DNA from 4 places in the Mesorhizobium sp. ANAO-SY3R2 genome. Region 1 is predicted to be linked to each of the others. Evidence: riboswitches for the same ligand, from Rfam matches in the RefSeq annotation. Region 1 holds a riboswitch; each other region holds the start of a gene.
What was found. Region 1 has a riboswitch for cobalamin ahead of ABSY17_RS08705 (ABC transporter ATP-binding protein). Riboswitches for the same ligand answer to the same signal wherever they lie in the genome.

Region 1 (3,098 bases):
ACCAGACCACCTCGACGCTGCCCGGCATCAGCTTGTGGGCGATCACGCCCCACACCGTTTCGAGCGGAATGGCGACCGGCCCGACGCCTACGGCGAGGACCATGGTGGCGGCCAGCAAGACGGCCAGCCCCGATATCAGGGCCGGCATTGCATGGATCAGGGCGTGCCTTGGCCCTGCGACGAGGTGGCGGTGCGACACGGTCAGTCGGCCCGCATCGCTGCCGCGAGCCGCTTGATGGCTTCGATGTTGCGCGGACCGGGCGTCGCTTCGATGTATTCGAGCACGAAGAAGCGGTTGTTCTTCACGGCGGGAATGTCCTTGAAGGCAGGGTTGGTGCGCATGAATTCGATCTTCTGCTCGGCCGTCACCTCGCCGTAGTTGACGATTACCACCATGTCGGGGTTGCGCTCGATCACCGGCTCCCAGCCGATCTCGGCCCAGCTCGACTCGACATCGTCGGCGATGTTCTTGCCGCCCGCCGCCTCGATGATCGCCGTCGGCATGGCGTAGCGGCCGGCGGTGAACGGCTTTTGCTCGCCGGAATCGTAGAGGAACACGTTGACCGGCTTGTCGAGCTTGGGCAACGTCGCCTGGAAGTCGGAAAGTTCCTTCTCATAGCCCGCTACAAGCTCTTCCGCCTTTTCGCGCACACCGAAGATCGCGCCGAGATTGAGCAGGTCGGCATACATGTCCTGAAGCGTCGACTTGTCCCGCTTCATGATGTGGATGCAGCTCTCGGTCAGCTCGTAGACCGGGATACCGAAGGGGGCGAGTGTTTCGGGGGTGACGTCGCCGCCGACTTTCATGCCGTAGTTCCAGCCGGCGAAGAACAGGTCGGCGTCTGCGCCCAGCAGCACCTCCTTGGTGGGGTATTTGGGCGCCAGTTCCGGCAGCTCGCCGACGCCGGCGCGCAGGCTCTCGTCGAGTGTCTTCCAGCCCGAGATGCCGGTGTAGCCGACCATCCGGTCGGCAAGGCCCAGCACCAGCATCATCTCGGTCAAGTTCACGTCATGCGACACGGCCCGCTGCGGTGCTGCTGCGAAGGTGACATCCCGGTCGCAACTCCTGACGGTGGCGGGAAAGCCGCTTGCTGTGGCGGAGGCGCATGTGGCGAAAAGTGCGGCGGCAAAAATTGACAGGCGCATGTGGGCTCCTTGGGTTGGCGTGGTTAGCGTTCGAGGTGGAAGGAAAAGCGGGGGCGGCCGGTGATCGGGTGGTCGTCGAGGGTAGCGCCGACGGAAAAGCTTTGGCGGATGCGCTCGGGCGTCAGGATGTCGGCCGGCCTGCCGCAGGCCACGGCACGACCGCCGTCCATCACCAGCACGCGGTCGGCATGGGCGGACGCAAGCGCCAGGTCGTGCAAGGAGACGATGACGGTGCAGCCGAGATTGCCGAGCAGTTCCAGCACTTCGAGCTGGTGGCGGATGTCGAGGTGGTTGGTCGGCTCGTCGAGGATCAGAAGGTCGGGCCGCTGTACCAGCGCGCGGGCGATCATCACCCGCTGCTTCTCGCCGCCGGACAGCGAGCCGAAATCGCGCGCTGCGAGCGTGGTGAGACCAAGCAGGGCAAGTGCCGCCTCGACCTGGTCATGGTCGCAGTCTCTGGTGCGAAAGCCCGTCACGTGCGGCGTCAGCCCCAGCTCGACGATCTCGGCAACCGTCAGGCCGAATTCGGAGGCGCTCTCTTGCAGCACCGTGGCGATGCGGCGGGCGCAGTCGCGCGGCTTCATCCGCCAGATGTCGGTGCCGTCCAGCCTGACCGTGCCTGCGGTCGGGCGGTGAAAGCGGTAGAGGCAGCGCAGCAGGCTCGACTTGCCGGCACCATTGGGGCCGACGATGGCCAGCATCTCGCCGGGCGCCACCGAAAGCGTCACCGGTTGAAGGATGGATTTCGAGGCGCGCGGACCCCAGCAGACTCCGTCGAGTTCGAGGAGGGCGGGGGAGGACCCTACAAGGCGGCTAGCAGTCTGGGCGCGGTCGAGCATGCCTTGTCTCCACAAAGGGGTGGAGCAGGCAGAACGATCCGGTAAGCGCGCCGGTACCGCAAAAGGCAGTCGCAACCATCAGCATCTCCGCGGCACACCCCGGCCGGTTGAGTTAATCGGATGATGGCAGGTCTCCTGGCTTGCGGGTGATCGCGCCTCGGGACCTTCCCGGCCTTGCGGCCAGTGGCATATTCCCGACTTGCTATCCGCTTACAGTTGCGGGGGCAGCCACGGTTTTGCGCCCGAAGGCAACGCACCGTGTTCCCATTTTAATCCACTGCCGATTCGGCAGCTGGAACCATCACCTCGTGGCTAGACGAACGTCGGGCGGCTGGCAAGGCACCGCAGGTCGCCCACGATCAGGCGCGGTCCGGAGGTATAAAAAAGGGGCGCCAGAAGGCGCCCCGTCCGATGTCGAAGTCGTGCGACCTCAGTTCTTCTTCGGTAGCTTGTAGGCGACGACGTAGTCGCCGCGGTCGGGCGACTGGCGTGCGCCGCCGGCCGAGATGACCACGTACTGCGTTCCGCTTTCGGGCGAAACGAAGGTCATCGGCGTGGCCTGGGCGCCCACCGGCAGACGACCCCTCCACAGCTCCTCGCCGGTTTCCACGTCGAGGGCGCGCAGATAGTAGTCCTGCGTGCCGGCGTAGAAGACGACGCCACCCGAAGTGGCGATCGGACCACCCAGCGTCGGCATGCCGATCGGGATCTGCAGGCCGGTCTTTATGCCCAGCGGGCCGGTATCCTCAAGCGTACCTGCCGGAACCTGCCAGACGATCTGGCGGGTCTTGAGGTCGATGCCGGTGAAGGTGCCGTAGGGCGGCTGGTGGCAGGGAACGCCGAGCGGCGACATGAAGGCTTTCTTCATCGCGCCATAGGGCGTGCCCTTCTGCTGCGACAGGCCGTCATGAGCGGCCGAGCCTTCGTACTTGTCGGTCTCCTCGCGCGGCAGCAACTGCGCGATCTGCGGCATGCGGATGTCGTTGACGATCATCAGCCCGCGGGCCTCGTCGATCGCCGCACTGCCCCAGTTCATGCCGCCATAGTAGCCCGGGAAGATGATCGAGCGCGTCCGGCCGGTGGGCGTGAACTCGCCCTCGTAGCGCAACTTCT
Region 2 (3,098 bases), 530 kb from region 1:
CGGCCTCGGCGGCGGCGATGTCGCGCTTGACGTCCTGTGTTTCCCAGGTGAAGCCCTCGCCCATCGTGTGCCAGACGACGCGGTCGCCAAAGGCGGCGAAAGCATCCTGCTCGCCCGAATGCCACGCGCCCTTGATGAACTGGACGACGCCGACACGGTGGCCATAGCCGAGCATGCGCAATGCGAGCCCGAAGGCGGCCGTCGACTTACCCTTGCCGGGGCCGGTATTGACGATCAGCAGGCCCTTTTCGACGATGGTTTTTCCCGCCACTTCGGCGTCCTGCACCGCCTTGCGCTTGGCCATCTTGGCACGGTGGCGCTCGGCTTCGCTGTCGTTGATTTCCTTCATCTCACTTCACCTTCATCGGCAGGCCGGCGACCATGAACAGCACCTCGTCGGCAGCAGCCGCAACGCGCTGGTTGAGCCGCCCGGCGGCATCGCGGAAGCGGCGGGCCAGTGCATTGTCAGGCACGATGCCGAGCCCGACCTCGTTGGCGACGACGAACCATGGTCCGCGCGGCCGCGACAGGACATCGACGAGACGTGCACTTTCGGCTTCCACGTCATGTTCGGCAAGCATGTGATTGGTAAGCCACAGCGTCAGGCAGTCGATCAGCACCGGTTCGCCATCGGCGACGCTGTCGAGCGCGGCGACGAGATCAAGCGGCGCATCTAGTGTCCGCCAACCATCGCCACGCCGCGACTGGTGGATAGAGATGCGCTCGCGCATCTCCTCGTCATAGGCCTGAGCCGTGGCGATGTAGGTCCACGGCGCAGGAAATTGCGTGATCCGCTGCTCGGCATGCGCGCTCTTACCGGAGCGCGCGCCACCGAGCAGGAAGGTCAGCTTCTCAGGCAAGACGGCCATGCAACGCTTCAGGCTGCGCCCCCATAAAGCGGCTGCGCACCATGCCAGCGACAGCGCCAAGCACCACCCAGAACACCAGATTGGTGATCGTCACCGCAACGACGAAGCTGTGGTGCAGGTCGGCTGGCACAGGCGAATCGTGGCTCTCGGGCTGCGGTGCGCCCAAGATATGGGGAGCAACGATCAGCGCGACGCCAAGAATGGCCAGCGGCAGCGACTGCTTGAAGGCGATCAGCGCCAATCCGGCCGCAGTGGCTACCACCGTCATCGTCCACCAGATCTGGCGGGCACCGAGATCAGCCGCCGGCATCGCCGGCAGTTCGGGTGGCAAGCCCAGGCCCGGTGCCAGGGTAAAGACGGCAAAGCCGGCAAAGCCCCAGAACACGCCCTGGCGCCAGTTGGCGATGCCGCCGGCAAACTCCGAAGCAGCAACCAGGATCAGCGCAAAAGCCACGCCACTGATGATGTTGGCGAGAGCCGAATAGGCAAAACGCTCGAAGCCATCGGCAGGTCCCCAAGCTTCTTGCTCTTCGACTGGTGCGGCCGTTGCTGCCGCAGCCGGGGCAGTCGCCTCGGCTGTAGCCACTGGCGCGGCACCATGGTCATGGCCGCCGCCGGCATTTTCATAGGTTTCGGCCTTGAGGATCAGCGGAACGGTTGCATAGGTCTGCAGCGCGGCAAGGATCACGCCGGCCAATAGGCCGCTGATCGCCGCGATGAACACGACGTTACGAAAGACAGACATGGCGAAAACCCTACGTCAGTGGCAGGGGAAAGCCATCGAGTGGCGATAGTCGTGGGCAGCATTGTGCACCACTTCCATGTGCGAGAAGCCGAGGAAGCCGACGACGAAAAGGCCAAGCAGAGCAGCCAGGGAAAGCTGCATGGCGCGCGACTGCGAGGAAACGCCGGCACCGATTGCGGAAGAAACAGTGTTCATATCAATGTCCTTTCGCCCTCCACCCGAGGGCATAGAGAGTACTACTTGTCGCCGGCAGGTCTCCTGGCTTGCGGATCGACACCCTTCCCCGCCTTCCCGAAGCACGCTTCAGTGGCATTTGGGGAGAGCTAGCCGCACACAGTTGCGGGGGCAGCCGCGGCTTCGGGCAAAAAACACCCTCACCGCATTCCCTCTTGATTCCAAATGGAACCGACGACGGTCGCGACTATAGAAACAAAAGGCTCATGCGGCAAACCAAATTCCGACGCCGCAGCGCCAGAATGCGTCAAGTCCGCGCTGCCATTCGTTCTGCGACCAAATGCTGAAGCCGCCACAGATGCCGGTCGTGGATGCCGCATTCTTCGAGATTCGTTCGTCAGCGACTGGCGCGGCCAATCATGTCCCTGAACCCTGTGCATGACGGCAGCACTTCCCTCTTCTGCCCCGCTTCAACCATGATAGTGCTGCATGGGCGGCGCAACACCCGAAAAGACGAGCCATGGCCACGACGATGCATTCGACATCAGAGGACGTTCAAGTTTCCCCGCGGCGCGTGGCAGTCATCGACATCGCCCGCGGCATAGCCCTCGTCGCCATGGCGATCTATCATTTCACTTGGGACCTCGAATTCTTCGGCTATGCCGATCCGGGCATGACCGCCTATGGCAACTGGAGACTGTTTGCGCGCTGCATCGCTTCGAGCTTTCTGTTCCTGGTTGGAGTCAGCCTGGTGCTCGCGCACGCCAAGGGCATCCGTTGGCCGGGCTTCTGGCGCCGGCTGGCCATGGTGGTGGCTGCCGCGCTGGCAATCACCGCTGCAACCTGGGTCGCCACGCCAGACAGTTTCATCTTTTTCGGTATCTTGCACCAGATCGCTCTCGCCAGCGTGCTCGGCCTCGCCTTCCTGCGCCTGCCGCCGCTGCTGACGCTGGCCGTTGCCGCCCTGGTCATCGCCGCGCCGAACTATTTGCGTGCGGACTTGTTCAACCATCCGGCTCTATTGTGGATCGGCCTGTCCACGTTCAACCCGCGCTCCAATGACTTCGTGCCGCTGTTTCCATGGTTCGGCGCCGTACTTGCCGGCATTGGTGCTGCGGGACTGGCCTCGAGGGCCGACCTTTTTGGCAAGCTGGCGCAGTTGCAACCGGGCCGCTGGTCACGGCCGGTCGGCTTCTTCGGCCGCCACAGCCTCGCCTTCTACCTGATCCACCAGCCGGTGCTGATCTCGCTGGTCTGGGCCTATGCGCAAATCTTCCCCGCCACAATCGAAACCCGCGAAACAGGTTTCC
Region 3 (3,098 bases), 500 kb from region 1:
GGGTGCCGGAGGCGTCGTTCAATCCCATTCCAGCGCTCCCTTTTTCCACTCATAGATAAAGCCGATGGTCAGCACGGCCAGGAAGACCATCATCGACCAGAAGCCGAGCATGCCGATCTCGCCGAAGGACACAGCCCACGGGAACAGGAAGGCAACTTCGAGGTCGAAGATGATGAACAGGATGGACACCAGGTAGAAGCGGATGTCGAACTTCATGCGGGCATCGTCGAACGAGTTGAAGCCGCACTCGTAGGCAGACAGCTTTTCCGGATCCGGACTGCGGTAGGCAACCAGGAAGGGCGCCACGATAAGGGCTATGCCAACCACGAGCGCCACACCGATGAAAATCACGATGGGCAGATACGAACTCAAGAGAGCGTTCATGCTGCGAATTCCGTTGGTGGCCAATCCACCCAGAATTACAGCACGGGGTCCGTTTCCGGAAGCGCGACGCAAGATCGTCGCCTCGGACGAACGGTCGTGCTGCAACGCGGCGACGGTTAGCGCAGGCGGTCGGGCGAAGCAAGCCCAACCTTGTCCGAAAGGTGGCAAAGCGCACCGCTGGACCAAAATCCTGCGTGGATGACTCGCGTTTTATTTCTTTCTATTTTTACTCCACTTTACACTCCTGACAAGTCCTGGACCGCGGTCCTGCTAGCATCTGCAGCAAGAACTGATTCCACTGCCCTTGCGTCATCCACCTTGAGACTGCGATAGCTTGCCGCAATGAAGGAAAAACTCTCGCTTTCCGCCGCCCGCCGCGTTGCTTTGGCGGCCCAGGGTTTTGCCGACCCACGCCCTTCGGGTGCCATCACCCGACGGCACCTGCAGCGCGTGCTCGACCGAACCGGCCTGTTCCAGATCGACTCGGTCAGTGCCGTGGTCCGCGCACACTACATGCCGCTTTATTCGCGCCTCGGGCCCTACCCCATGGCGCTGCTCGACGAGGCGATGCAGTCGCGCAAGCGCCTGACATTCGAATACTGGGCGCATGAAGCCTCGCTGCTGCCGCTCGACACCTGGCCTCTGATGCGCTGGCGCATGGAACGCGCCGCCAATCACGACGGCATGTATGGCGGCCTGACCAAATTCGGCCGCGACAACAAAACCTATATCGACGAGATTTTTCGCCAGGTCGTCGATCGCGGGCCGATCGCCGCGTCCGACATAGAAGGAGCGAAAGGCTCCGGCGGCTGGTGGGGCTGGAGCCGCGAAAAACACGCCTTCGAATGGCTGTTCTGGGCCGGCCGCATCACCACCCATTCGCGCCGCGGCTTCGAGCGGCTCTATGATCTGCCCGAGCGCGTGCTGCCGGCGGCCATATATGATCGCCCCGTTCCTGCCCCGGCCGATGCCCAGCGCGAACTGCTGCGAATCTCCGCCCGCGCCCATGGCGTGGCGACCGCCGCCTGTTTGCGCGATTACTTCCGCCTGTCCCCAGCCGACATGAAAGGCCGCATCGAAGAACTGGTCGATTCGAGCGAACTGATTCCCGTGCGCGTCGAGGGCTGGGACAGGCAGGCCTATCTGCATGCCGAGGCGCGCATTCCGCGCAAGGTGCAGGCACGCGCGCTACTCGCGCCATTCGATCCGCTGGTCTTCGAACGTTCCCGCGCCGAAAGCCTGTTCGGCTTCCGCTATCGCATCGAAATCTACACGCCGGCGGAAAAGCGCCAGTACGGCTATTATGTGCTGCCGTTCCTGCTCGGCGAGCGCATCGTCGCCCGTATCGACCTCAAGGCCGACCGGCCGGCAGGCGTCCTGCGCGTCCATGCCGCCTATTCAGAGCCCTGCGCCCCATCGGAAACGGCTGCCGAACTCCATGAAGAACTGGAGCAGATGCGCGCCTGGCTCGGCCTCGAACGCATTGAGGTAACGCCAGCCGGCGACCTCGGGCCGGCGCTTCGCGACATTGCGGGTCGCTCGCTTGCGTTGACTCCTCCCCTCACGAAAGCCTAAATCGCCATCAGACGGTCCTTCGCCCGCAACGGCGGAGGCTAAGAGGGAATGCGGTGCGGCGCTTTGGCGTCAAATCCGCGGCTGTCCCCGCAACTGTAAGCGACGAGCCAAGGCCGGTAACCACTGGGATGTACTCCCGGGAAGGCGGTGCGAAGGCGACGACTCGCGAGCCAGGAGACCTGCCGTCTGCAACATTGATCCGATCGCCTGGCGGGTGTCCCAGGCAAGGAGCCTGGTATTTTGGAACTCGACGACAATCCCTCGGTCGAAATTGGGGACGCATCCAGCGGTGACGCCGACACGCGCGCAGCTGCGGTGACGATTCTCGTCTGCTCGTCCTGCCGCGACGAAACCGGCTCGGATGCGCATCCCCGCGCCGGCACCCGACTGGCCGAAGATGCCAGGCTTGCGGCCAGCGGCGAAAATATCGCCGTGCGCAGCGTCGAGTGTCTCGGCAATTGCAAGCGCCGCCTGAGTGCGGCCCTCATTCGCAATGGTTCGTGGAGCTACGTCTTCGGCGATCTCAGGGTCACATCGGGCGAAGACCTCGTCACCGGGGCAAAACTCTTTTCCACCTCGACCGATGGCCTGATCCCGTGGCGCGGCCGTCCCGACAGTCTCAAGCGCGGCCTCATCGCGCGCATCCCCCCACTTGCACTCATCAAGGAAAACAAATGACCGCCTCCGTCGAACGCGTTCCCTGCACCGTCGTCACCGGCTTTCTCGGCGCCGGCAAGACGACGCTGATCCGCAACCTGCTCGAAAATTCGAAGGGCAAGCGCCTCGCCATCATCGTCAACGAGTTCGGCGATGTCGGCATCGACGGCGAAATCCTGAAGGGTTGCGGCATCGACACCTGTCCAGAAGAAAACATCGTAGAACTGGCCAATGGCTGCATCTGCTGCACCGTGGCTGATGATTTCGTGCCCGCGCTCGACCAGATCCTGGCACGCACGCCGCGCGTCGACCACATCCTGATCGAGACCTCCGGCCTCGCACTGCCCAAGCCGCTGGTCCAGGCCTTCCAATGGCCGTCCGTCAAGAGCCGCGTCACCGTCGACGGTGTCATCGCCGTGGTCGACGGTGCAGCACTCGCGGACGGCAAGGTCGCTTCCGACATGGACGCGCTCGCCGCCCAG
Region 4 (3,098 bases), 200 kb from region 1:
ATCATGACCGCCGTCGTTCGCCAGGGCCCGGTCGATTCCGAGCTTCAGGGCGGGCAGGGTCCGGAATCGGTGCGCCAAGGCGCCATCGAGGCGCGCCAGCGACAGCCTGACGAAAACCCGTTCGAGGCCGTCGGCATCCGCCTGGGCAGCTTCGTGCTCAGGTCGGGCCTGGAACAGGGCATCGTCGCGACCTCCAACGCCAATTCGAGCGCCAACGGTCAGTCAGCCGTGCTGTCGGAAACCACTGTGCGGCTGAATGCGGCGTCCGACTGGGAGACCCATTCGGCGACCATCAATGCCTATGGCGGCTTCCGCAGAACGCTGTCCGGCCAGGAGGTGAAGGATCTAGCCGGCGGCATCGACGGCGCCCTGGAGCTGGAGTTTGCCGACGATCTCCGTGCCACCGGCGGGCTCGCCTACACTGTCAGCCCGGAATCGGCGACTTCGCCCGTCGTCATCGCCGGCCCGGCCGAGCGCGCGACACTGCAGACCATCGACGCCGCACTGGGGCTGGAAAAAGATATCGGCAATCTTCGCCTCGGCCTGGCCGGCGAAGCCACCAGCGAGATTTACGGCAACGCCGACCTGCCCGGCGGCGCCACGCTGTCGCAGAAGGACCGCAACTCCACGCTCTATGCCGGGACGTTCCGCTTGGGCTACGAGCTGTCGCCGGCCATAACACCATTTGGCGAGGTCGAATATGGCCGCCGCATCTACGACCAGACGTTCGACACCGCCGGGTTCGAACGCTCTTCGAACGTGGTGGGCGTCCGCGCCGGCGTCGAGCTCGACATGGGGGAGAAATTCGGCGGCGAGCTTTCTGCCGGCTGGATGTCGGAGAATTTCGACGACGACCGCCTGAACACCGTCTCCGCGGCGACCGTTGCCGCCGACCTCAGATGGTCACCCCTGCGCGGCACCATCGTCCGCCTCAATGGCACCACTGGTGTCGAGGGTTCGACGACACCAGGCGAAAGCGGCTCGGTGCTCTATGCCGGCCGCCTCGGCGTCGAGCGCCAGATGCGCGCCGACCTGACCGGCCTGGCGACGGTGGGCCTAGGCTGGCGTGATTATCCCGGCACCGGCGACCACGAATTGGGCCTGACCGCCGAAGCCGGCCTGACCTGGTGGCTCAGCCGCTATGCAGGGCTTACCGGCCGGCTGCGCCACGAAACGATGAACAGCACGCTGCCCGGCCGCGACAGCACGACCAACAGCATCTTCCTCGGCGTGAATGTGCAGCGCTAAACCGCTGATGGCGCCATGCCGGCGGCGATGCGCTTGAGAGGCTCCTCCCCCACCCCGGCAAAGACCTCGCTCATGATGAGATCTGCCAGCGGCAGCCTGCTACCCCAGCCGTGCCGCTCGAGATCAGGCTTTGGCGCGAACTCGGATACGCGCCCGACGCAGAGATAGGCGACCGGTACGGCGTGATCGGGAATGGCGAGCAATTGCTTCAGCGCCTCCCGGTCGATGATGCTGACCCAGCCAACGCCGACGCCTTCGGCACGCGCCGCCAGCCAGAAATTCTGCACCGCACAGACGGTGCTGTAGAGGTCCATCTCCGGGTTGTGCCAGCGACCGAGCGGCGAGTTTTCCGAGCGGCTGCGGTCGCAGGTGACAACAAGGTTGAGCGGGCTTTCGCAGATGCCTTCGAGCTTGAGCTTGCGATAGAGCGCCTGTCGATCCGCGCCGATATGCTCGACCTCCTGCCGGCGAGCGTCAAAGAACAGGTCGCGGACCTGTTGCCGACGCGCCAGATCGCGGATGACGATGAAATTCCATGGCTGCATGAAGCCGACCGAAGGCGCGTGATGGGCGGCAAGCAGCAGCCGCGCCAGCACTTCGTCGTCGAGCGGATCGGGCAGGAAATGGCTGCGCACGTCGCGGCGTGTGAAGATTGCCCGGTAGACGGCGTCCTGGGCCGCAGCGTCGAATGACCCACGGCTTGCATGATTGTTGGTGGCCGGCATCGCGTGTCCCCTTGCGATAGAAACGGCGTCCGCCCGCCTGACCATGCGGTGGACCATTTCTGCCAGGCCGGTCTTCTGGCTCGAGTTCAACCCGCAACAGCACCTTCCCGCTCCTGCGAACAGTGGCACTTGCCGATGCGGTCCCTCATACAGCGTTGGGCACGCCACGGATTTTCACCGTGTTCCCGATTCTCCCGCATTGCTGCGGGCACCTAGCGGACCGTCTTTAGAGGCCGGCAGGGCACGATGCCACCCCCCGCGCGTCCAAAACCGGCGCGCGGGCGACATGGCAATCGGTTAGCGGCGGGCCTTCGTCTCGCGCAACAGGCCTTCGATCACGTCTGCCATATGCGCATTGAGATCGGTGCGCGACAGCGCGAAAGCGACATTTGCCTCGACGAAGCCTTCCGGCGAGCCGCAGTCGAAGGTCCGGCCGCGATAGTGGTAGCCGTAGAAGTGCTGGGTCTTCTCGAGCTTCAGCATCGCGTCGGTGAGCTGGATCTCGTCGCCCGCGCCGCGCTCCTGCTTGGCCAGTAGGTCGAAAATCTCCGGCTGCAGGATGTAGCGGCCATTGATATACAAGTTCGACGGCGCGGTGCCGGGCTTCGGCTTCTCCACCATGCCTTCGATCTCGAAGCCGGTGTGAACCGCCCTGCCCTTGCCGACGATGCCATATTTGTGCGCCTCGGCCGGATCGCACTCCTGCACGGCGACGATGTTGTTGCCGGTCTCGGCGTAAAGCTCGACCATTTCACGCATGCAGCTCTTTTCCGACTGCATGATCATGTCGGGCAGAAGCAGCGCGAAGGGCTCGTCGCCTACCAGTTCGCGCGCGCACCACACCGCATGGCCAAGGCCGAGCGGCACCTGCTGGCGGGTGAACGAGGTCTGGCCCGGCGCCGGCTGCAACTTCTGCAGGCGTTCGAGCTGCTCGCTTTTACCGCGCTGTGCCAGCGTATCGTAGAGTTCGAACTGGACGTCGAAATGGTCTTCGATGACCGCCTTGTTGCGACCGGTGACGAAGATGAAATGCTCGATGCCCGCCTCGCGGGCCTCGTCGACCACATACTGGATGACCGGCCGGTCAACCACCGTCAGCATTTCCTTCGGAATCGACTTCGTGGC

Region 2: it holds a riboswitch for cobalamin, as region 1 does, so the genes downstream of both, ABSY17_RS11260 (CbtB-domain containing protein) here and ABSY17_RS08705 (ABC transporter ATP-binding protein) in region 1, are expected to answer to the same signal.
Region 3: it holds a riboswitch for cobalamin, as region 1 does, so the genes downstream of both, ABSY17_RS11100 (DUF1636 family protein) here and ABSY17_RS08705 (ABC transporter ATP-binding protein) in region 1, are expected to answer to the same signal.
Region 4: it holds a riboswitch for cobalamin, as region 1 does, so the genes downstream of both, bluB (5,6-dimethylbenzimidazole synthase) here and ABSY17_RS08705 (ABC transporter ATP-binding protein) in region 1, are expected to answer to the same signal.

Annotation. Positions count from the first base shown of each region.
Region 1 is NZ_CP159955.1:816,949-820,046, forward strand. It holds gene ABSY17_RS08695 (FecCD family ABC transporter permease) at 1-148, opposite strand, end outside; gene ABSY17_RS08700 (ABC transporter substrate-binding protein) at 202-1,146, opposite strand; gene ABSY17_RS08705 (ABC transporter ATP-binding protein) at 1,170-1,985, opposite strand; cobalamin riboswitch at 2,093-2,303, opposite strand; gene ABSY17_RS08710 (membrane-bound PQQ-dependent dehydrogenase, glucose/quinate/shikimate family) at 2,416-3,098, opposite strand, start outside.
Region 2 is NZ_CP159955.1:1,347,635-1,350,732, reverse strand. It holds gene cobO (cob(I)yrinic acid a,c-diamide adenosyltransferase) at 1-349, opposite strand, end outside; gene cobU (bifunctional adenosylcobinamide kinase/adenosylcobinamide-phosphate guanylyltransferase) at 351-869, opposite strand; gene ABSY17_RS11265 (CbtA family protein) at 853-1,614, opposite strand; gene ABSY17_RS11260 (CbtB-domain containing protein) at 1,630-1,809, opposite strand; cobalamin riboswitch at 1,845-2,039, opposite strand; gene ABSY17_RS11255 (DUF1624 domain-containing protein) at 2,309-3,098, shown strand, end outside.
Region 3 is NZ_CP159955.1:1,314,859-1,317,956, reverse strand. It holds gene ABSY17_RS11115 (NuoB/complex I 20 kDa subunit family protein) at 1-28, opposite strand, end outside; gene ABSY17_RS11110 (NADH-quinone oxidoreductase subunit A) at 19-384, opposite strand; gene ABSY17_RS11105 (winged helix-turn-helix domain-containing protein) at 727-1,959, shown strand; cobalamin riboswitch at 1,955-2,161, shown strand; gene ABSY17_RS11100 (DUF1636 family protein) at 2,200-2,637, shown strand; gene cobW (cobalamin biosynthesis protein CobW) at 2,634-3,098, shown strand, end outside.
Region 4 is NZ_CP159955.1:620,897-623,994, reverse strand. It holds gene ABSY17_RS07765 (outer membrane beta-barrel protein) at 1-1,248, shown strand, start outside; gene bluB (5,6-dimethylbenzimidazole synthase) at 1,245-1,973, opposite strand; cobalamin riboswitch at 2,021-2,204, opposite strand; gene galU (UTP--glucose-1-phosphate uridylyltransferase GalU) at 2,271-3,098, opposite strand, start outside.